Regions from separate parts of the Bradyrhizobium sp. 160 genome, predicted to be linked through region 4. Evidence: predicted binding sites of a transcription regulator. Region 4 holds the regulator's gene; each other region holds the start of a gene.
What was found. The regulator LexA, encoded in region 4, represses DNA repair genes until DNA is damaged. The targets are predictions, from matches to a motif close to TGTTCNNNNTGTGTTCNG.
Positions count from the first base shown of each region.

Region 1: IVA98_RS15725 (ImuA family protein) is a predicted target of LexA. The motif match lies at 1,746-1,763, and genes of this name have one in related genera.
Region 2: IVA98_RS21455 (PA0069 family radical SAM protein) is a predicted target of LexA. The motif match lies at 1,663-1,680, and genes of this name have one in related genera.
Region 3: recA (recombinase RecA) is a predicted target of LexA. The motif match lies at 1,858-1,875, and genes of this name have one in related genera.

Region 1 covers NZ_JADPKD010000034.1:400,988-404,088, forward strand. Annotated here, with positions in the region: gene IVA98_RS15720 (Y-family DNA polymerase) at 1-995, opposite strand, end outside; gene IVA98_RS15725 (ImuA family protein) at 892-1,680, opposite strand; gene IVA98_RS15730 (putative DNA modification/repair radical SAM protein) at 1,844-3,079, shown strand; gene IVA98_RS15735 (UdgX family uracil-DNA binding protein) at 3,079-3,101, shown strand, end outside.
Region 2 covers NZ_JADPKD010000054.1:394,836-397,936, forward strand. Annotated here, with positions in the region: gene IVA98_RS21450 (phosphoketolase family protein) at 1-1,493, opposite strand, end outside; gene IVA98_RS21455 (PA0069 family radical SAM protein) at 1,702-2,877, shown strand; gene IVA98_RS21460 (VOC family protein) at 2,901-3,101, shown strand, end outside.
Region 3 covers NZ_JADPKD010000055.1:57,472-60,572, forward strand. Annotated here, with positions in the region: gene IVA98_RS22040 (hypothetical protein) at 1-574, opposite strand, end outside; gene recA (recombinase RecA) at 678-1,766, opposite strand.
Region 4 covers NZ_JADPKD010000008.1:599,948-603,048, reverse strand. Annotated here, with positions in the region: gene IVA98_RS05625 (hypothetical protein) at 1-230, opposite strand, end outside; gene lexA (transcriptional repressor LexA) at 798-1,499, opposite strand; gene IVA98_RS05615 (molybdopterin molybdotransferase MoeA) at 1,677-2,888, opposite strand.

The DNA of each region.
Region 1 (3,101 bases), on a different contig from region 4:
GGGTCGGCGAGCGCATCGAGACGCTCGCGAAACAACCGGTCGATCACCGCGCTGCGCGTCACCGGACGCCCGGTCTCGACCGTGATTGCGCGCACCACGCCATCGGTGCGGAAGAACGCGGCTTCCAGGCGTCGCGCGCCCTTGCCCTGCTTCTCCATGGATGCGATCAACGTGTCGGCAAGCCGCGACAGCGTCATCGCGATCATGGTGTCGGTCGCGATCGGCTCGGCGAAACGTTTTTCCACGATGTAGTCGGGCAGCGGTTTTCGCGGGTTGATCGGCGCATCGCCCTGCCCCAGCGCATGCGCCAGCAGCGTGGAGAACCGGGCGCCGAACCGCGCCGTGATCTCGCTCGGCGAGCGCGAGGCGACGTCGCCGATAGTCTTCAAACCGGCGCGACGCAAGCCTGTGGTGATGACTTCACCTGCACCGAGCGCGGAAATCGGAAATCGGCTGATCGCCGCCGCCTCCTCGCCATCGGCCACGATGGTGCCCGTGGCCTGCCGCGTCAGCGTGCGTGCGCAGATCGAGGTGCCGGCGATCGCCGCGCTGATGGCAAACCCCTGCCGGGCCAATGCGCGAACCAACGTCCGCAACAACGCGGCCTCACCACCGAACAGATGCGCGCAGCCGGTGATGTCCAGGAACAGGCCGTGCGGCGGATCGAGCGCCACCAGCGGTGTGAAGCGGTCGCACCAGTCCGCGACATCGCTGAGCGTCTTCGCATCGGCGACGATATCGGCGTCGAACACTTTCAGGTCCGGACACATCGCCCGCGCATTGGCCAAGGGCTGGCCGATATACAGGCCGAGGCGCTCGGCGGCCTCGTCGAGCGCATGGATCACCAGCGCATTGTTGTCCTTGATGACGACGATGCTTGGATCATTGCTCTTATGCAGTCCGACGTTCCCAAAGAACCGCTGAATCCGGTCGATGGGCAGGCGCGGCAGCCACAGGCTGAGAATACGTCGACGGCTCACTGAACTGGCACTCATCACATTTCCATTCCATGATCCACCGGCCACATGGGCCATGACGATTGCGCAAGAGCTCGGCATCGAAGCGCGGCGCGCCCCAGGCACTCGACACCGGGCCCGGCGGTGAATGCGCTGCGCGCAGCATCCATCGTGTTTCCGCGGTCGAGGGCAGCGGCTGCGCCGCCATGCGCAGCAAGAGCCCGGTGACGCCGGAAGCTTGCGCGGCCAGCGTCAGCTTGCGGCTCGCCACGAGATCGAACTGCCTGGTCTCGCCCCAGAGCTCGAGCACCACAGCCCCCAGCGCATCGCAGGCGAGCGCGTCGGCTGAGGTGCGCAGTGCGCTCTCGACATCAGCGGCGCGCACCATCACCACGCGGCGCGGATCGAGACCGAACTCGGCGAGCCCGCTCATCGACAGCGCGCCGGTTTCGATTTCCGAAAAATCCTGCCGCACCCATAGCAACAGCCGGTGCGCCGAGACGCGGCCCGCAAGCCCCATGACAAAGCCCGTTGCGGACGTCCCCTGCCGGCCCTCACAAAACACCTCATGGATCGCCGCACGTGCGAGCCCGCCCTTCAGCGCGCTGTCCGCCTCGCTGTGGCCGAGCGTGATGCGATCGCGCTGATGCACGACCTCCGCCGTCTCGATGCGCTCGATCTGGCTGCGCAAGGTCGCAAGCGCGCTTCTGCGTGCGCCGCTCATGCTCGCCGCTCCTTCAGGGGTGATTGCCGGTGGCTCTCAAAAAGAGAACCAGCGGCTGGCTCATTTGTTCATGATATGTTCTAATATAAAGCTAACGCCGCCCTGGGAGTCAATCGAATTGGCGCGCTTTGGGATTCATGAGTGGAATCAAAGGGATTCAAACATGGACGTACAACGCAAGCTGGAAATCCTGGCGGATGCTGCCAAGTACGACGCATCCTGCGCCTCCAGCGGCACCGAGAAGCGGGATTCCAGCGACGGCAAGGGCATGGGCTCGACCGCGCCGGGCATGGGCATCTGCCATTCTTACGCGCCGGATGGACGCTGCATCTCCCTGCTCAAGGTGCTGCTGACCAATGCCTGCAATTACGATTGCCTCTATTGCGTCAACCGCGCCTCCTCGAACGTAGCACGCGCCCGCTTCACCATCGACGAGGTCGTCAAGCTGACGCTCGACTTCTACCGGCGCAATTACATCGAGGGCCTGTTTCTCTCCTCCGGCATCATCCGCAGCCCCGATTACACAATGGAGCAAGTGGTCAGCGTCGCGCGAAAACTGCGCGAGGAGCATCACTTCCGCGGCTACATCCACCTCAAGACCATTCCCGAAGCCGACGATGCGCTGATCGCAGCAGCCGGCCAATATGCCGACCGTCTCTCCATCAACATCGAGATGCCGCAAGAGACGAGCCTTAAGCAATTCGCGCCGGAGAAGGACGTGCGCGCAATCCGTCGCACCATGGGCCGGCTGCGGCTCAAGCTCGACGAAGCCGAGGAAGGCCGCAGCGCGAAAACGAAGGCCAAGCCGCAGCGCTTTGCGCCGGCTGGGCAAAGCACGCAGATGATCGTCGGCGCCGACACGGCCTCCGATCACACCATTCTCCACAGCAGCGCCAATCTCTACGGCGCCTACCGCCTGCGACGCGTCTATTATTCCGCGTTCAGCCCGATCCCCGACGCCAGCCGCGCTTTGCCGCTGGTGCAGCCGCCGCTGCTGCGCGAGCACCGGCTCTACCAGGCCGACTGGCTGATGCGGTTCTACGGCTTCGACGTCGGCGAGATCGTCGACGACAGCGCGATGCTGCCGCTCGAGATCGATCCAAAGCTCGCCTGGGCGCTGCGCCACCGCGACCGCTTTCCGCTCGACGTCAACCGCGCCAGCCGCGAGGAATTGCTGCGCGTGCCGGGCTTCGGCACCAAAGCAGTCGAACGCATCATCGCGACACGGCGCACGACAACGATCCGCCTCGCCGATCTCGCGCGGCTGCATGTGCCCCGGCACAAGGCGCTGCCGTTCATCGTCCTCAGCGATCACCGGCCGCCGCCACACCGCCTCGATGAGGCGCGGCTGATCGAACGGTTCAAACCAAAGGCAACGCAACTGGGGTTTGGCTTCTGATGCAGTTCATCATCCTCGACAA
Region 2 (3,101 bases), on a different contig from region 4:
ATGGAATCGACGATGTGGATGAAGGCCTCGTAGCAGGAGAAGAAGCCGTGCCTGCCGGTGAGCAGATAGCCTTCGAGCCAGCCTTGACAGAGATGCTCGCTCAGGACCTCCATCACGCGGCCGTCCTGCGCGAGATGCACGTCGTAAGGTTCGGTTGGCTCCATCCAGACGCGTTCGGTTGCCTCGAACACCGCGTCTAACCGGTTTGATGCCGTCTCGTCCGGGCCCATGATGCGGAAATTGCGCGCCTCGGCGTTCAGGCGAACGACGTCGCGCAGAAATTTGCCGAGCTCGCGTGTGGCTTCCGCCACGACACCGCCGGGCTGCGGTACCTCGACAGCGAAGCTGCGGAAGTCCGGCAGCTTCAGCTCCTTCTTCAACAGCCCGCCATTGGCATGCGGATTGGTGCCCATTCGCCGCTGGCCTTCGGGCGCGAGCGCCTGAAGCTCGGGAATCAGCGCTCCGCTGGGGTCGAACAGCTTGTCCGGCTCATAGCTGCGCATCCAGTCTTCGAGCACCTTCAGATGCGCCGGATTCTCGCGGCAGCTCGCAACGGGCACCTGATGCGCGCGCCAAAAACCTTCGACCTTCTTGCCGTCAACCTCCTTCGGGCCGGTCCAGCCCTTGGGACTGCGCAGCACGATCATCGGCCAGCGCGGTCGCTCGACGCCTTTGCGCCCGTCGCGGGCGTGCTGCTGGATCGAGCGGATGCTGACGAGCGCGACGTCTAGCGCATCCGCCATGGCCTGGTGCATCAATTTGGGATCGTCGCCTTCGACGAACAGCGGCTCATGGCCGAGCCCGCGGAAGAGCTCGCGGATCTCTTCGTTGCGCATCCGCCCGAGCACAGTGGGGTTGGCGATCTTGTAGCCGTTGAGGTGCAGGATCGGCAGCACCGCGCCGTCATGGGCGGGGTTCAAGAACTTGTTCGAGTGCCACGACGCCGCTAGCGGGCCGGTTTCGGCCTCGCCGTCGCCGACGACGCAGGCGACGATGAGGTCGGGATTGTCGAATGCCGCGCCATAGGCGTGCACCAGCGCATAGCCGAGCTCGCCGCCCTCGTGGATCGAGCCCGGCGTTTCCGGCGCCGCGTGGCTCGGAATGCCGCCTGGGAAGGAGAACTGCCTGAACAGCTTGCGCAATCCCTCAGTATCGCGCGCGATGTCGGGATAGATCTCGCTGTAGCTGCCTTCCAGATAGGTGTTGGCAACCATGCCCGGGCCGCCATGGCCGGGACCGCAGACGTAGATCACGTTGAGGTCGAGCGCACGGATGACCCGATTGAGATGGGCATAGATGAAGTTCAAGCCGGGCGTCGTGCCCCAATGGCCGAGCAGGCGCGGCTTGATGTGCTCGGGTCGCAGCGGCTCGCGCAGCAGCGGATTGTCGAGGAGATAAATTTGCCCGACGGAGAGGTAGTTGGCGGCACGCCAGTAGCGATCGAGGAGATCGAGTTCGCTGCTCGCGGCGCGCAGTTGTCGTTGATTTGTCATGTTCTTGCCGACCTTCACCCAGCGATCGTCACCAACATTGTTCCGGCGCGATTGATCCCTTCGCCATGAAACGGGATCGCCGCCCGCCGGTGTTGCGTCAGGTCAAGGGCGCGCGCCCGAAGTTTGGGCAGCGCTACTGTGCATGGGGTTGTTTTCGCGTTTTTGCTCTTGTTCTTGATTTGTTCCGGGCGCATGCTATGTTGGCTTCATGAGTCGAGCATCTTCTCGTGCCCTCAAGCACCCGCCGGTTACGGCGCCCTCCGAGCCGGCGGGTGCGCCTTCTGATTTTCCTGCCGATTTTCCCGAGCTTGGCGTTGCCATCGACCGCGCACGCAGGCGAGGGCGGGGCGCCCAGTCCAACGCGAGCGGCCGTTACGAGGCCGAGGCCCGCGTCGCCTTCGACGATGGCTGGCAGAGCCTGGAGGAACTGCCTCCGTTCAAGACCACGGTCGGGATCGATACCTCGCGCAAGGTGATCACCCGCAACGATTCCCCCGACATCGGTTTCGACCGCTCGATCAATCCCTATCGCGGCTGCGAGCACGGCTGCGTCTATTGCTTCGCGCGGCCGACGCACGCCTATCTCGGCCTGTCTCCCGGGCTCGACTTCGAGTCAAAACTGTTTGCCAAACCCGAGGCGCCGGCGCTGCTCGAGAAGGAGCTCGCTGCCAGCGGCTACGAGCCGCGGATGATCGCGATCGGCACCAACACCGATCCCTATCAGCCGATCGAGCGCGAGCGAAAGATCATGCGAGGCATCCTAGAGGTGCTGGAGCGCGCCGGGCATCCCGTCGGCATCGTCACCAAATCGGCGCTGGTGGTGCGCGATATCGACATTCTCGCGCGGATGGCCAAGCGTAACCTCGCCAAGGTCGCGATCTCGGTTACCTCGCTCGATCCGAAGCTCGCGCGCACCATGGAGCCGCGGGCGGCGACGCCACCGAAGCGACTGGAAGCGCTCAAGCAGCTCTCGGAGGCGGGCATTCCGACGACGGTGATGGTCGCGCCCGTGATCCCCGCGCTGAACGATTCCGAGATCGAGCGCATTCTTGATGCCGCAGCCCATGCCGGCGTCAAGGAAGCCTCCTACGTGCTGCTGCGGCTGCCGCTCGAGGTCCGCGATCTGTTCCGCGAATGGCTGATGGCGAATTATCCAGACCGCTACCGCCACGTCTTCACGCTGATCCGCGACATGCGCGGCGGCCGCGACTACGATGCGAAATGGGGCGAGCGGATGAAGGGGACCGGCCCGATGGCCTGGACCATCGGCCGTCGCTTCGAGATCGCCTGCGACCGGCTCGGCCTCAACAAGCGGCGCTCCAAGCTGACCACCGATCACTTCGCGCGGCCGAAGCGGAACGGCGATCAGCTCAGCCTGTTGTGATCGCGAAGTGGACGAGGCGTAGCATGAGTGAGGAAGCCACCGTGCCGGTGCCGCGGCTGACCGTCGTCACGCTCGGTGTCAGCGACATCCGCGCCAGCATCGCCTTTTACGAGGCGCTCGGTTTCTCGCGCCTGCTCAAGGCGACCGGTGAGGCGGTCGCATTCTACGACACCGGTGGTCCGGTGCTCGCCTTGTATCCCTGGGATCAGCTCGCCGCCGACGCC
Region 3 (3,101 bases), on a different contig from region 4:
GCAGATTGAGCAAAGCCGGCCTCAGCATCGGTAATGCACTGAGGTCGCTGTGGAGGAGATTGACGCAGCTTTCCGGTGTCGGTTCGCAATAGGCCCGCCACGCCGCCTCGGCGGTCCCGAATTCCCTGGCAGAGACATTAAAGGCGGGAATATGCGACGCAGACTTTCGCAGGTTTTCGCCCCTCATCGCGATCAGATCGTCCACCACAAGGCGCACTTTGAGTTTTTGCGCCGGCCAGGAATGAGATCTGAGGTGATCGAGCAGCCAAATAAGTTGCAACTGATCCTCGGGATTTGGATCGAACCAGAGTTCGATCGCATCGTAAGGTTCGCAGAAATCGACAAGCGACAGATCTTTGCGACGACTCATGGCGCGAGGCCAATGGATGCCCCAGTCCGACCAGTGATCACCCGGCCCAAGACTCTCCGAACGTGCCGCAAAATAGGCCGCACGCATTTCAGGTGGAGGCACGGGTCCCCACTGAAAGCGAAACGAGAACATTATGACGAATTCGGCCAGTCTCGATCTTGCGAGAGCAAAGCCCGACGAACTGGTCAGGACCAGACGCTTCATCACACTACCGATCACGACAACGCAAAACGAAACGGGCGCTGACGACGTCGGCAACTCAACGTCCTCAGCGCCCGCTCCTCGCGAAAATTCTTCGCGGTAAGTCTTACTCCTCCGTCGGCTCCTCGCCGTCGGCGTCGCGCTCGGGGGTGCCGGCGAGAATCTGCTCGGCGATCAGGCCGGAGTTCTGGCGGATCGAGGTCTCGATCTTGGCGGTGATGTCGGGATTGGCCTTCAGGAACGCCTTGGCGTTCTCGCGGCCCTGGCCGAGGCGCTGGCTGTCATAGGAGAACCAGGCGCCGGATTTTTCGACGATGCCGGCCTTGACGCCGAGATCGAGGATCTCGCCCATCTTGGAGACGCCCTCGCCGTACATGATGTCGAACTCGACCTGCTTGAACGGCGGCGCCAGCTTGTTCTTCACCACCTTGACGCGGGTGGTGTTCCCGACGACTTCGTCGCGCTCCTTGATAGCGCCGATGCGGCGGATGTCGAGGCGGACGGAGGCGTAGAACTTCAGCGCGTTGCCGCCGGTCGTGGTCTCGGGCGAACCGTACATCACACCGATCTTCATGCGGATCTGGTTGATGAAGATCACCATGGTATTGGACTTGTTGATGGAGGCCGTGAGCTTGCGCAGCGCTTGGCTCATCAGGCGGGCCTGCAAACCCGGCAGCGCATCGCCCATTTCGCCCTCAAGCTCGGCCTTCGGCACCAGCGCTGCGACCGAATCGATCACCAACACATCGACCGCGCCGGAGCGCACCAAAGTATCGCAGATCTCCAGCGCCTGCTCGCCGGTGTCGGGCTGCGAGATCAGGAGCTCATCGATGTTGACGCCCAGCTTGCGGGCATAGACCGGGTCGAGCGCGTGCTCGGCGTCGATGAAGGCACAGATGCCGCCCTTCTTCTGCGCTTCCGCCACCGTATGCAGCGCCAGCGTGGTTTTGCCCGAGGATTCCGGCCCGTAGATCTCGACGATGCGCCCCTTGGGCAGGCCGCCGATGCCGAGCGCGATATCGAGCCCGAGCGAGCCCGATGACACCGCCTCGATGTCCATGGACCGGTCGTTCTTGCCGAGCTTCATCACCGAGCCCTTGCCGAACTGACGCTCGATCTGGGAGAGCGCGGCGGCCAGAGCTTTACTCTTGTCCATGGAAGATCCTTCGACGATACGCAAGGCAGTGGCGGACATTGGGTCGTGCTCCTTATGGCGAGGATTCGCTAGGGGGACAAACGATTGAGATGCGGGCCGGCAATAAAAGCAATGTACCCCATTTGTTCTAGGTTCGCAATATGTTCTTTCCGAGAGTCCCTAATTCACTCACCGCCTGAATCGAAAAGGGGCCGCCTTTCAGCGACCCCTTGCCGGTTACAATCTCGTTTCGGGATGAAATGCCAGCCCCGGCGGGAGCCATCGTACCGGTACCCCGATGCCAAGTGGATTCCGGGCAACTACCGTTCGTATCACTGTCCTATCTGCCCAGGATCTCTCGCTTAGCCGTCACAATCCTTAATCCTGAGGCACCGAACCTTTTCGCGGTCTATGGCCTTCTTCGGGAGGAGACTGCACCTCCGGGGCCTCTGCCATGACTGAAGACGCACACCGAGACGTCATCGGGCGCAATCCACTCCTGAGGCCGCGCAGGAGGAGAGATGATCAAGTTCGAGCGCAAGGAGAACGCGTTCCGCAAGAAGGACCGCGACGAGCGCGCCGCCGAGCTGCGGCTGCCCTGGGACGAGGTCAAGCTCCACTAGCGCTCGCCAGGGCCCGCTGCGCACGGCTGCCGTGAACCCGAGGGAACCAACATCGCGCGTCGGGGGTGCGCTTCTCGCTCGATTAAGGTGTCAAGATACCTCCGGTAAGTCATTGATGGAATGACGAAATCATCCCAGAGCCTACTGTGCATGGGGTTGTTTTTCCATTTTTGAAAGACAAAGCGCCGGTTCATCATCGGCAAACCGCGACGATACGGACCCCGGTCGCTCCCGCACCTGCGCTTGCGCTGCCTTACAGCACCGCCAGCAGCACGAGGCTGATCACCAGCACGACGAAGCCAGCCGCCGTCGCGGCGGCGAATGACCGCTCTACGTTATCCATGATGCCACCCCGTTGCCGCCGCGCCACGTTCCCCCATGGCCGCGCCGGACGGTGTGGAATCTTGCCGACCCGTGTGTCGCCAGTTGTGCGGCCGGATGTCGAAATTGGGACGGGCGCGGGGCCAGTCTGCGGCCTCGCGACCGCGACTTTCACTGACACCCGTCAGGCGCGTGTCAGCCTGATCGCCTATTCTCGTCGTGCTCGGTGGACCAACACTGGGCCTCCATACCCAGCCGACGACCCCGCTCCCCCGAGCGGGGTTTTCTGTTTGCGGCCCATGGACGAAGGCGATTGCCGACGCGGCTTCGATTTGGCCCTGTCAGGCTGTCGTAAGCCGAACCGGCTAGGGTCGCTTGGCTATGGTGTTGCAGCCCAGCACCTCAGCCTCCAATAACTTTCTCCCCGCTTGGCTCTCCCCAGGCGGGGTTT
Region 4 (3,101 bases):
CCGAACTTGCCGACGCGGGAGTTGATGGTGCGCGTCCAGATCCAGCGATTATCGTAACGGACGTTGTCGGCGAAGGCGAGCTCCGTTCCCGGCAGCAGGCAGACGGCCACGGTCGGATCGGCCGCGGAAGCAAAGCCGCGCGTTGAGGTGCCGCGGAACGTTGTCGACACGATCGTCTCGCCGACTTCGGCGGGGCGAGATGCAACGGCATGCAGGCTGTAGTCACACATCGGGTGCTCCTCATTCGAAGATAGCAACCCGCGCCTCCTTCGGAGGCGCAAGCCTCTATCAGAGTGGAAGCACGTAACGCTCTGCTCCGTTGTAGGCAAATCTGCGGCTGGCGTTGCCGGACGCGATCACATTATCTTTCCCGAAGCCATAGGAACAAAGCTCGCTTCAGTGCATTCGGCGGATGCGAGCGCCCGTGGCCTACGGGCGCCGACCAGGGGAATGTGGCCAGCTTCGCCGTGGCTGTCGGTCGATGGCAGTTCGGGCGTTGCGGAAATGCTCGCTCCCTGCGTGCGCCGACTTGCGTGCGTGGTGCTGCAATTGAGTTGCGAATGCTTGCGCGGCCGATCAAGCGATCAGCACGCTGCGAAGGCGCTTAAGGCGATCCTGCACATCGTAATCTCCTAAGATCTCTTCACAAGCGATGAGTGCTTGGGGCCGCATGCCGAGGATGGAGCGCCGGAGAGAGGGGCCGGATAATCTGCGCAAGACCAAAAGACTATCCAGCTGGAGCGGACCGTCGTCCGCTCCAATCGGAATCATTGGTATCGAATGACCGCTAGCTCGTCTCAGTACTTGCGGTACAGCCCGATCAGCTTGCCCTGAATCTTCACCCGGTTCGGCGGCAGGATGCGCACCTCATAGGCGGCATTGGCGGGCTCGAGCGCGATCGACGCCCCCCGGCGGCGGAAGCGCTTGAGCGTCGCTTCCTCGTCGTCGATCAGGGCCACCACGATGTCGCCGGTATCGGCGCTCTCGTTACGCTGGATCAGCGCCATGTCGCCATCGAGAATGCCAGCTTCGACCATCGAATCGCCGCGCACTTCGAGTGCGTAGTGCTCGCCTGAGCCGAGCATGTCGGGCGGCACGCTGATGGTGTGACTGCGGGTCTGCAACGCTTCGATCGGCGTGCCGGCCGCGATGCGACCCATCACGGGCACCGCAACGGGACGCTCGCCCTCGTCCGCGGAAGAACTGGAGCTCGCGCGCACCTTGCCGAGATTGCCCTCGATGACGCTCGGCGTGAAGCCGCGGCGGCTGCCGGCGGCGGCCTGGAGCTCGGGCAGCTTGATCACCTCGATGGCGCGGGCGCGGTTGGGCAGGCGGCGGATGAAGCCGCGCTCCTCGAGCGCAGTGATCAGGCGATGGATGCCCGATTTCGAGCGCAGGTCGAGCGCATCCTTCATCTCGTCGAAGGAGGGCGGCACGCCGCTTTCCTTCAGACGTTCGCTGATGAACCGCAGAAGCTCGTATTGTTTGCGCGTTAACATCTCGACCAAAGTCCCCCGGTTGATGTCGTTCGATTCCGAGACGCTGAATTGGAGCGGTAGACCGCTACATGCTCGAAACAAATCATGAACGGACACTATATGTTCCATATGTGTTCCGCAACTGCTTAATTTACCGTGAACGCGGCAAAGTTCGCGGAACGCGTGTAGTGGATGCGTTCAGACGGGCAGGCGCAGCACCTCGCAAGGCGAGCCGGCCTCTGCCTTCGGAGCGAACGGTGCGCGGACGAGAAGTGCCTGTGCTGCAGCGAGATTCGCAAGCAGCGAGGAATCCTGGTGATCGACGGGAAGGGCCACCAGCGTGCCGTCGTCGCGCGTCTCCAGATGTGCGCGCAGATAGTCCGCGCGCATATCGTTTGCGTCCACATCGCGGCCGAGCACGGCGCGCTCTTGTCGGTGATGAATCACGGATCGTCCCGACAAGGCGCGAATCAGCGGCACCAGGAACAGGAAGGCGCACACGTAGGATGACACGGGATTACCCGGCAGGCCGATCACGCGCATCGCGCCGAGCCGCCCATGCATCATCGGCTTGCCCGGGCGCATCGCGATCTTCCAGAACGCCATCGCGACGCCTTCGTCCCTCAGCGCCTGCTGGACCAGATCGTGGTCGCCGACCGACGCGCCGCCGCTCGTGACCAGGATCTCGGCGCCGCTCTCGCGGGCGCGGCGGATGCCGGCAGTGGTGGCCTCCAGCGTATCGGCGACAATGCCAAGGTCGATGGTATCGGCCCCCTCGCTGCGGGCGAGCGCGTGCAGGGCGTAGCCGTTGGAATAGACGATCTGGCCGCGACCGGGCGTGGTTCCCGGCATTACCAGTTCGTCGCCGGTGGCGAGGATCGCGACCTTCGGACGGCGGCAGACGGCAAGCTGCGGATGATTCATGGCGGCGGCGAGTGCGAGATCGCGCTCGGTGAGACGGGTTCCCTTGCGCAGGAGCAGGTCGCCTTCGGAGAAGTCGACGCCCGCGGGGCGGATGTGGCGGCCGGCAATGGCGGCTTCCTTGATCGTGATGCGCTTGCCGTCCGCAACCGTGTCCTCCTGGATCACGACTGCGTCGGCACCGTTGGGAATGACGCCGCCGGTGAAGATCCGCACGGCTTCGCCGGGGCCCAGCGTTCCCGCGAATGGACGACCCGCCGCCACCTCGCCAATCAAGGTGAGCGCACTATCGAGCTTTGTTGCATCGCTCGCGCGCACCGCGTAGCCGTCCATCGCCGACATTGCTTCCGGCGGCTGTGTGCGCAGCGCCGCGACATCGCGTGCGAGCACGCGATGATAGGCCTCGTTGAGGGAAACCATCGCTTCAGGCAGCGGCTCCGCACCTGCCAGCACCGCGGCAAGCGCGTCAGAAACCGGCATCAAGGCCAAGGGCGGAAACTCCTGCTGAGCATATCGGCAATGGGCGGCGAAAGTTCTAGCCGAGTGCAGGCGTGAGGCAAAGGCGCCGACAGGATGATTTATCCTGCGTGATCTCCGTCATGAAGAATCGTGCGCAGACCGGTCACGGCATGATCCGGAAGGCGAGACAGACCGGTACGAGGATAGCCATGGCGAGGACGACAAGGATGAGCGCCACGGCCA